Regions from separate parts of the Methylobacterium sp. UNCCL125 genome, predicted to be linked through region 2. Evidence: predicted binding sites of a transcription regulator. Region 2 holds the regulator's gene; the other holds the start of a gene.

The links. The regulator PhoB, encoded in region 2, activates phosphate uptake and scavenging genes when phosphate is short. The targets are predictions, from matches to a motif close to TGTCATNNANCTGTCAT.
Region 1: BM396_RS07660 (UDP-2,3-diacylglucosamine diphosphatase) is a predicted target of PhoB. The motif match lies at 2,808-2,824, and genes of this name have one in related genera.

Annotation. Positions count from the first base shown of each region.
Region 1 covers NZ_FPBW01000006.1:168,807-173,655, forward strand. The annotation lists gene BM396_RS07650 (D-2-hydroxyacid dehydrogenase) at 103-1,044, opposite strand; gene BM396_RS07655 (aminotransferase class V-fold PLP-dependent enzyme) at 1,148-2,356, opposite strand; gene BM396_RS07660 (UDP-2,3-diacylglucosamine diphosphatase) at 2,876-3,691, shown strand; gene BM396_RS07665 (glycosyltransferase family 4 protein) at 3,702-4,748, shown strand.
Region 2 covers NZ_FPBW01000013.1:119,705-124,553, reverse strand. The annotation lists gene pstB (phosphate ABC transporter ATP-binding protein PstB) at 1-445, shown strand, start outside; gene phoU (phosphate signaling complex protein PhoU) at 564-1,283, shown strand; gene phoB (phosphate regulon transcriptional regulator PhoB) at 1,472-2,167, shown strand; gene BM396_RS15100 (protein-disulfide reductase DsbD family protein) at 2,315-4,486, opposite strand; gene BM396_RS15095 (aminopeptidase P family protein) at 4,606-4,849, opposite strand, start outside.

The sequences.
Region 1 (4,849 bases), on a different contig from region 2:
CTCCCGTGCGGGAGAGGGACAGGGTGAGGGGCGTGCCTCATCCGGAGAATTGTCCTCCCTCACCCCAACCCTCTCCCGCACGGGAGAGGGGGCCTGTCGCGCCTACTCGACCACGTTCTGCGGCTTACCCGCCACGAAGGCCTCGACGTTGTCGACGAGCTGGTCGGCCAGGATTTGCATCGCCTCCTTGCTGGCCCAGGCGACGTGCGGCGTGACGATCAGGTTCGGCAGGTCGGCCTCGCACAGGATGTTGCCGTCCTTGGGCGGCTCCTGCGCCACCACGTCGAAGCCGGCGCCCGCGATGGTGCCGTCCTTGAGCGCTTCGAGCAGGGCCGCCTCGTCCACGAGCCCGCCCCGGGCCGTGTTGATGAGGATGGCGCTCTTCTTCATCTTCTTGAATTCGGCCGCGCCGATCATCCCCTTGGTCTCGGGGGTCAGCGGCACGTGCAGCGTGATCACGTCGGACTGCGTCAGGATCGTCTCGAAATCGACCAGCCCGTCCTGCGGGAACACGTCGTAGGCGATGACCGTCATGCCGAGCGCCTCGGCGCGCTTGGCGATCGACTTGCCGAGCGCCCCGTAGCCGACGATGCCCAGCGTCGAGCCGGCGATGTCGTAGATCGGGTAGTCGAAGTAGCAGAACTGCTTGGACTTCGCCCAGTCGCCCCGCTTCACCGAGTTCGCGTAGGGCACGATCGCCCGGCGCAGGGCGAACATCAGCCCGACCACGTGCTCCGGCACGGTGTTGAAGGCGTAGTTGCGGATGTTGACGACGGTGATGCCCTGCGCCTTGGCCGCGGCCTTGTCGACCACGTCGGTGCCGGTGGCGGCGACGGCGATCAGCTTCAGGTCGGGGAGCTGCTTCAGCGTCTCGGCCCGCATCGGGACCTTGTTGATCAGCGCGATCTCCGCCCCCTGGAGGCGGGAGACGATCTCTTCCGGCGTCCAGGTCGAGTCGTGCTCGACGTATTCGTGCGGGAAGTTGAACGGTCGGACCCTGGCATCGAGGGATTCACGATCCAGGAACACGATCTTCTTGGTCATAGGACCCCTCTCGTACGACGGGCAGTTTCCTCGATAGTCTTGTTCTTACTTGCGCGTCGGGGCGGGCCCGGCAACCCGGCCCCGCCCCGATCGCGTGCGCCGATTACGCCTTATGCAGCGGATTCTCGCGCAGATAGCTGGAGGCGGCGGCGACGCCCGAGCCCGGCGTGACCTTGATGCCGCAATCGATCATGGCCATCTCGGCGCCCGCGATGGCGCCCAGCAGCGAGAGCTCGTTCAGGTCGCCCAGGTGGCCGATGCGGAACACCTTGCCGGCGACTTTCGAGAGGCCGGCCCCGAGCGACAGGTTGTAGCGCTCGTAGGCGTGGATGATCACCTTGGCGGCGTCGGCGCCCTCCGGCACCACGATCGCCGTGACCGTGTCGGAGTTCCACTTCGGCTCCTTGGCGCAGGGCTTGAGGCCCCAGGCCGCCACGGCCTGACGGGTCGCCTCGGCGAGCACGTGATGGCGGTGGTAGACGTTCTCCAGCCCCTCCTCCTTCACGATCGCCAGGGCCTCACGCAGGCCGTAGAGCAGCGGCAGGACGGGGGTGTAGGGGAAGTAGCCGGTGGCGTTGGCGGCCAGCTGGTCCTTCCAGGCGAAGTAGGCATGGCCGAGCCGGTCGTTGCGGCCGGTGCCGCCCTCGGCGATCTTGAGCGCCTTCGGGCTGATGCAGATCAGGCCGAGGCCGGCCGGCAGCATGAAGCCCTTCTGGGAGCCCGCGATGGCGCAGTCGACCTTCCAGTCGTCCATGTAGAACGGCAGCGAGCCGATCGACGAGATGCCGTCCACGAACAGCAGGGCCGGGTGGCCGGCGGCGTCGATCGCCTTGCGCACCGCGCCGATGTCGCTGGTGACGCCCGTGGCGGTCTCGTTGTGGACGACCATGACGGCCTTGATCTTATGGTCCTTGTCGGCGCGCAGGGCCTCCTCGATCTTCTGCGGATCGGCGCCGGTGCCCCACTCCTCCTCCTGGACGACCACGTCGAGGCCGAGGCGCTGGGCCATGTCGACCCAGAGGTGGCTGAACTGGCCGTAGCGCGAGGTCAGCACCGTGTCGCCGCGGCAGAGGGTGTTGGACAGGGCCGATTCCCAGATGCCGGTGCCCGAGGACGGGAACAGGATGACCGTCCCGGCGGTCGAGCCGAACACCATCTTGGAGTCCTGGAGCAGCGGCTTCACCAGCTCGGGGAAGCTCGGCGAGCGGTGATCCTCCGACGGCACATGCATGGCGCGCAGGACGCGCTCCGGGATGTTCGTGGGGCCGGGAATGAAGAGGTGGTTGCGACCGGGGCGCCGAGTTGCGGCCATGATGTTTCCTCCGAAAAATCCATTGTGCGCGGGCGTGAACCCGCGCCGGGTTGTCCAAGCGTCCTCAGGGAGTCGGTCCGGCGCCGTCGAAAGCGGCTCGCGCCGCGCCCCCTCGAACGCCATCCTCTGCCGTGATCGGGGGGCCTCCGCGGAGCGGCAGGCGGCCTCACGCCGCTCGCGTCGCGGCACGCCCCCGCGCGCCGGTCGCCTCCGAAATGCCGTCCCGTCCAACGGCCTCAGGGCCGTCCTCGCCGCCTTCCTGTCAAGGTCCGGCCGAACTCGTGCCGAGCCGCCGGTTCCTGGTATTATGAGCGGGCGAAGCTCGAAAGGAAAACCGGAAAAACTTCCAGAACTTGGCAAAAAAATTTTTTGTGCGGCGCAACGAAGCCGAGGTCCGGTTGAGATGCTTTGCGGCGCCGCAACGCGGACGGGTGGCCCCGCCGGGACTCCGCGTCATCAAACTGAGATGGGATCGCGCTCTGGATCCCGGCACCGTTCAGCCGCCGGGAGAGGGTTGCCGTGGCCGAGGTTGAGGAGATGCCGGTCCGCGTGCGGACGCTGTTCCTGTCCGACCTGCATCTCGGAACGCGCGGCTGCCAAGCCGGCCTGCTCCTGTCGTTCCTGAAGGATTACGACGCCGACACGATCTATCTCGTCGGCGACATCGTGGACGGGTGGCAGTTGCGCTCGGGCTGGTACTGGCCGCAGGAGCACAACGACGTGGTGCAGAAGCTCCTGCGCAAGGTCCGCAAGGGCGCGCGGATCGTCTACCTGCCCGGGAACCACGACGAGTTCCTGCGCGACTATGTGGGCACGAGCTTCGGCGGCATCGAGCTGGCCGAGACCGCGATCCACGAGGCGGCGGACGGCAAGCGCTACCTCGTGATCCACGGCGACCAGTTCGACATGGTCGTGCGGCACTCGCGCTGGCTCGCCCATCTCGGCGACGGCGCCTACACCCTGGCCCTGTCCCTCAACACCTTGATCAACAAGGTGCGGCGGCGCCTCGGCCTGTCCTACTGGTCGCTCTCCGCCTGGGCGAAGCTGCGCGTGAAGAACGCCGTGAGCTTCATCGGCCGCTTCGAGACGATCCTGGCCGAGGAGGCGCGCCGCCAGGGTGCCGACGGGGTGATCTGCGGCCACATCCACCATGCTGCGGACCGGCCGATCGGCGACCTGCGCTACCTCAACACCGGCGACTGGGTGGAATCCTGCACCGGTCTCGTGGAGCATTACGACGGCCGGATAGAGGTTCTGCACTATCCGAGCCTCCTGCGGGCGCAGGCGGCCGAGGCCGTGCCGCAACCCCTGGCGGGCCGGCGCGCGGTGGCTTGAGGGCACCGCCGTGAAGCTTCTGATCGCCAGCGACGCGTGGCATCCCCAGGTGAACGGCGTCGTCCGCTCCCTGGAGCAGATGGTCCGCCGCGCCCCGGAACACGGCTTCGCGACGGCCCTGCTCTCCGTGGCGGATTTCCGCTCGCTGCCGCTCCCGGGCTATCCCGAGATCCGCCTCGCCTATGCCAGCCGGGAGCGGGTGGCGGCGCGCTGGACGGCGGAACGGCCGACCCACGTGCATATCGCCACGGAGGGGCCCGTGGGGTTGGCCGTGCGGCGCCATTGCCTGGCGCACAACCTGCCGTTCACGACGAGCTACCACACCCGCTTCCCGGAATATCTCGCGGCCCGCGCGCCGGTGCCGGAAGCGTGGTCCTACGCCTATCTGCGCCGGTTCCACAGCGCGGCGCGGGGAACGATGGTCAGCACCGCCTCGCTCCAGGGTGAACTGGCGGCGCGGGGATTCGGCCGGCTGATGCGCTGGACCCGGGGCGTAGACACGGAACGGTTCCGGCCCGCCGGACCGGGGACGCCCGTGCCGGCGGAACTCGCGGACCTGCCCGGGCCGCTGTTCCTCTATGTCGGGCGGCTGGCGGTGGAGAAGAACGTCGCCGCCTTCCTCGCCCTCGACCTGCCCGGCACCAAGGTCGTGGTGGGCGACGGGCCGGACCGCGCGCGCCTACGGGGTCTCGCGCCGGGGGCGCGCTTCCTCGGCACCCGCACCGGCGCGGACCTCGCGGCGGTCTACGCCGCCTGCGACGTCTTCGTGTTCCCGAGCCTCACCGACACGTTCGGCATCGTGCTCCTCGAGGCCCTGGCCAGCGGCCTTCCGGTGGCGGCCTTCCCGGTGCCGGGCCCCAACGACGTGGTCGGCGGCCGTCGCGTCGGGGTTCTCGATCAGGATCTCCGGGCTGCCGCGCTGGCGGCCCTGCGGCTGTCGCGGGCCGAGTGCCGGGCCGAGGCCCTGCGCTGCGGCTGGGACGTGAGCGCGCGGCAGTTCTTCGGCAATATCATCGAGGCGCATGGCGGCGCGCGCGGCACCCGGGACGCCGCCTGACCCGTGACGGCGCCCGCGCGGGATGGCAGGACGGCGTCATGCCGCCCGCCAAGCCGTCCGCCCCGCCCATCGCCAAATCGACTGCCAAATCGACTGTTAAG
Region 2 (4,849 bases):
CGTCGCCTTCGGCCTGCGCCTCTACGAGAAGCTGCCGAAATCCGAACTCGACGGCCGGATCGAGGCCTCCCTGCGCAAGGCCGCCCTCTGGGACGAGGTGAAGGACAAGCTCAAGCAGCAGGGCACGGGCCTGTCGGGCGGCCAGCAGCAGCGCCTGTGCATCGCCCGCACGGTGGCGCAGCGCCCGGAGGTGATCCTGTTCGACGAGCCGACCTCGGCCCTCGACCCGATCTCCACCGGCCGCATCGAGGAGCTGATCGAGCAGTTGCGCGACGAGTTCACCATCGTGATCGTCACCCACAACATGCAGCAGGCGGCGCGCATCTCGCAGTTCACCGCCTTCATGTATCTGGGCCAGCTGATCGAGTTCGGTCCGACCAACCGGATGTTCATGAACCCGACGGAACGCCGCACCCAGGACTACATCACCGGCCGGTTCGGCTAGTCTGCCTGGACGCTCCGGTCTCGGGGAAGGCCGTCCGGTCGCCGCATCCGCGGAGGGCCGGCGGGTCCCCGAGGGCCTCCCCGGAGCGCCGCCCCCGGGACCCATCGAAGGATTCGCCATGCCCGGCCATATCGTCACCTCCTACGACACCGACCTGGAGAACCTGCGTCGCTCGATCTCGGAGATGGGCGGCGTGGCCGAGAAGATGACCGCGGAGGCGACGGACGCCCTCGTGCGCCGGGACGACACGCTCGCCCAGGCGGTGATCGTCGCCGACAAGCGCCTCGACGCCCTGCAGCGGGACATCGAGGAGCGCGCCGTGCTGTTGATCGCCCGGCGTCAGCCCCTGGCGATCGATCTGCGTGAGACGATCTCGGCGATCCGCGTCTCCGGCGACCTCGAGCGGATCGGCGACCTCGCCAAGAACGTCGCCAAGCGGGTGGTGGCGATCTCCGATCAGGCGCCGGCCCAGAAGATCGTTCTCGGCGTGCGCCACATGAGCGACCTCGCGGAGGGCCAGCTCAAGGACGTTCTCGACGCCTATGCGAGCCGCGACGTCCAGGCAGCCCACGATGTCTGGGAGCGGGACGGCGAGATCGACGCCCTGTACAATTCGCTGTTCCGCGAGCTCCTGACCTACATGATGGAGGATCCGCGCAACATCTCGTTCTGCACGCATCTTCTGTTCTGCGCCAAGAACGTCGAGCGGATCGGCGACCACACCACCAACATCGCCGAGACGATCCATTATCTCGCCACGGGCGAGGCCCTGGCGGGCGACCGGCCGAAGAACGATGCGTCGAACTATGCGACCGTGGACGGGGTGCCGGCTCCGTAAGCGGGCCGCCCCCGGTCCAGGCGTCGGCCTGCGCGCGCTCCTGTGGGGCGCCGCCGGAGAATCGGAGCGTGCGGGTTGAGGCTGAGCGGCGCCTCCTGCACCCTCCGCCTGCCCGCCGGCTCCAAGGAGAGTCGGCGCGCCTGCAGGCCGTATGGCGCCGCTTCGTGAACGGATCTTCGAACGTGAGCATGCAAGTCCTGATCGTCGAGGACGAGGAGGCGCTGACCACGCTGCTGCGCTACAATCTGGAAGCCGAGGGCTTTCTGGTGGATTCCGCGGCTCGCGGCGACGACGCGGAGCTGCTCCTGGCGGAGCGGATCCCCGATCTCGTCCTGCTCGACTGGATGCTGCCCGGCCTGTCGGGCATCGAGCTGTGCCGGCGGATCCGGGCGCGCCGGGAGACCGAGCGGCTGCCCGTGATCATGCTCACCGCCCGGGGCGAGGAGGGCGACCGGATCCGCGGTCTCGGGACGGGCGCCGACGACTACATCGTCAAGCCGTTCTCCGTCCCGGAACTGCTTGCCCGGATCCGCGCGCTGCTCCGCCGGGCCAAGCCCGCGCATGTCTCGGACCGGCTGGCGGCGGGCGACCTCGAACTCGACCGCACCGGCCATCGCGTCCGCCGCGGCGGCGAGGAGCTGCATCTCGGTCCCACAGAGTTCCGTCTGCTGGAATTCCTGATGCTGGCGCCGGGCCGGGTCTTCTCCCGCGAGCAGCTCCTCGACGGGGTCTGGGGACACGACGTCTACATCGACGAGCGCACGGTCGACGTCCATGTCGGGCGGCTGCGCAAGGCACTGAACGGCCCGCGCCAAGCCGACCCGATCCGCACGGTCCGCGGCTCGGGCTACGCCTTCGACGAGACGTTCTCGCTCGACGCTTGAGACGGGCGCGAAGCGTTCCGGGGCAAAGCGTTCCGGGCCGGAGGCCGGTCGGCCGCGCCGCCCGCCCGCGCGCAGCGAAGGGAGCCGGGGACGTTCGAGGTCCGCGGATGCTGCGAGGCCCGGCGGGCCCCCGGGCCTCGCGCAGATTCAGCGGGTCAGCGCCGCGCTCCGGCCGGACGCGACCGGCACGACGTCGAGCGCCGCCAGAACCGTCCCCTCGGTGAGGATCTGCGGAAGCACCTGAGGCGCTCCGGTTCCGGTATAGAGGAGGTAGAGCGGCACGCCGCTGCGCCCGTGCTTCTCCAGCAGACGGGTGATCTCGGGATTCTGGTTGGTCCAGTCGCCCTTCATGTAGGTCACGCCGCGCTCGGCCATCGCGGCCCGCACGGCCTTGGTGTTGAGGGAGGTCGCCTCGTTCACCGCGCAGGTGATGCACCACGCGGCGGTCATGTCCACGAAGACGGGGCGGTGCGCGTCCACCAGGGCGTCGAGACGCGCTTGAGTGAAGGGCTCGACCCCGTCGGCGGCGGCCTGCGCCGACGGCGCGGCGCGGTCCCGCGGAAGGGTCACGGCGAGGGCCGCCACGGCGACCAGCGCGAGGGCCGCAGCGACCCGCGCGACCCGGCCCGCCCCGGGCGCGGCGGCGCGGCCGTGTTCCCAGGCCCAGGCGGCGAAGCCCACCAGGACGAGGCCGATCAGTGCCGCCAGCAGCCCACGCGGATCGACCTGCTGCGCCAGAACCCAGATCAGCCAGGCCACGGTGGCGTAGACCGGGAAGGCCAGGACCTGCTTGAGGGTCTCCATCCACGCGCCCGGCCGCGGCAGCGCCCGCAGGGCCGGCGGCCAGAGGGTCAGCACCAGGAAGGGCAGGGCGAGGCCGAGGCCGAGGCTCGCGAAGACGGCGAGCGCGACACCGGCACTCTGCGTCAGCGCGAAGCCCACCGCCGAGCCCATGAACGGCGCCGTGCAGGGGGTCGCCACCAGGGTCGCCAGCACACCCGTGAAGAACGAGCCGCTCAGGCCGGCACGCCGGGTCAGGCCGTCTCCGAGGCCGGCGAGCCGGCCGCCGACATGGACCACCCCGGACAGGCTCAGGCCCATCGCGAACAGCAGATAGGCGAGCGCTGCGACCATGGCGGGCGATTGCAGCTGGAAGCCCCAGCCGATCGCGGCCCCGCCACCCTTCAGGGCGATCAGCAGGGATGCGAGGCCGAGGAAGCTCGCCAGCACGCCGGCCGTGTAGGCGAGGCCGTGCAGTCGCAGCCGCGCCGGGCCCTCGCCGGCATGCCGCACGAGGCTCAGCACCTTGATGGACAGCACCGGGAAGACGCAGGGCATCAGGTTGAGGATCAGGCCGCCCAGAAAGGCGAAGGCCGCGGCGGTCGCGAGGGTCAGCGCGTCGAACTCGGCGACGGCCGGCGGGGCTCCGGCCGGATTCGGCGCGCTCGACGCGGCCGCGACGGCAGGAAGCACCGGCTCGTCACCATACGCGAAGGCGAGGCGGCGGGTGCCGTCCGTACCGACCTCGTCGATCGTCAGGACGCCGGGCAGGGCGGCGGGCACAGGATCGGTCGGGCTGCTGCGCGCGATGGTCAGATGCAGACCGGTCTCGTCGACGGTCATCACCTGCGCGGCGGCGTTGTCGATCGCCGTCTCGGCATAGGGGAAATAGGCGGCGTTCCGGATGGATTCGGGCTTCAGGCCGGTCGCGGCGAAATCGAGCTGCAGCGTGTCGCCCTGGCTCGACAGGCGCAGGGGCCAGAGCGCCGGCGCGGGCAGGGCAGCCCGGGCGCGCGCGAACAGCGCGGCGTTGGCCGGGTCCGGCTCGGCCTTGCCCACCGGCAGGGTGAGGGCGAGATCGGCCGAACCAGGGACGCACTCGGTCTCGCAGACGAGATAGGTCAGCTTCGCCTGGATCTGAACGGGATTGGCCGGGTCGAGGCTCGGCGGCGGCGTCACGGGCACGAGGAGCGTGACCTCACCCTCGTAGCCGTAATTCATGAGGGTCGCGATCGGGATGCGCTCCGGCGCCGGCCACCGGATCGCGCTGGCGTTGAAGCCGGCCGGCAGGGTCCAGGTCACCTCCGGAGGCAGTCCGGAATCGCCCGGGTTGCGCCAGTAGACGTGCCAGCCGGGCTTGATCTGCATCCGCACCGCCAGCGTGAACGGCTGTGCGCCGGCGACCGCGGCGGGCTCGGCCACGAGGCTCGCCCGCACGAGGTCGGCCGGCGTGCGGAAGCCCTGCGGGACCCCTTGGGCTGCGGCGGCCGAGAGGCTCGCGGCGAAGGCCAGGATCAGAATGGCGAGGCGGCGGATCATGCTGTCCCTTCGCGCGCAGGGCCGGCGCGGTTTCACGCACGGTGTATCCGGGCCAGCGCGGTCGTTTCGATGGCGGTGGGTCTTACCACGGGCCGCGCCCGGGATCCCACGCCGATCGCTCAGTCCGCGAGCGGCACGGTCGCACGCTCCAGCCAGTCGCGCGTCCCGGCATCGACCCGGGGCGCCAGGGTCTCCCGCACCCGGGCGTGATAGGCATCGATCCAGGCGCGCTCCTCCGGTTCGAGCAGGTCCGGCTGGATCAGCCGCCGATCATAGGGGGCGAGCGTCAGGGTCTCGAAGCCCAACATCGGGCGCTCGCCGCCCGCGATCGTGCGGGGCTCGACCAGCACGAGGTTCTCGATC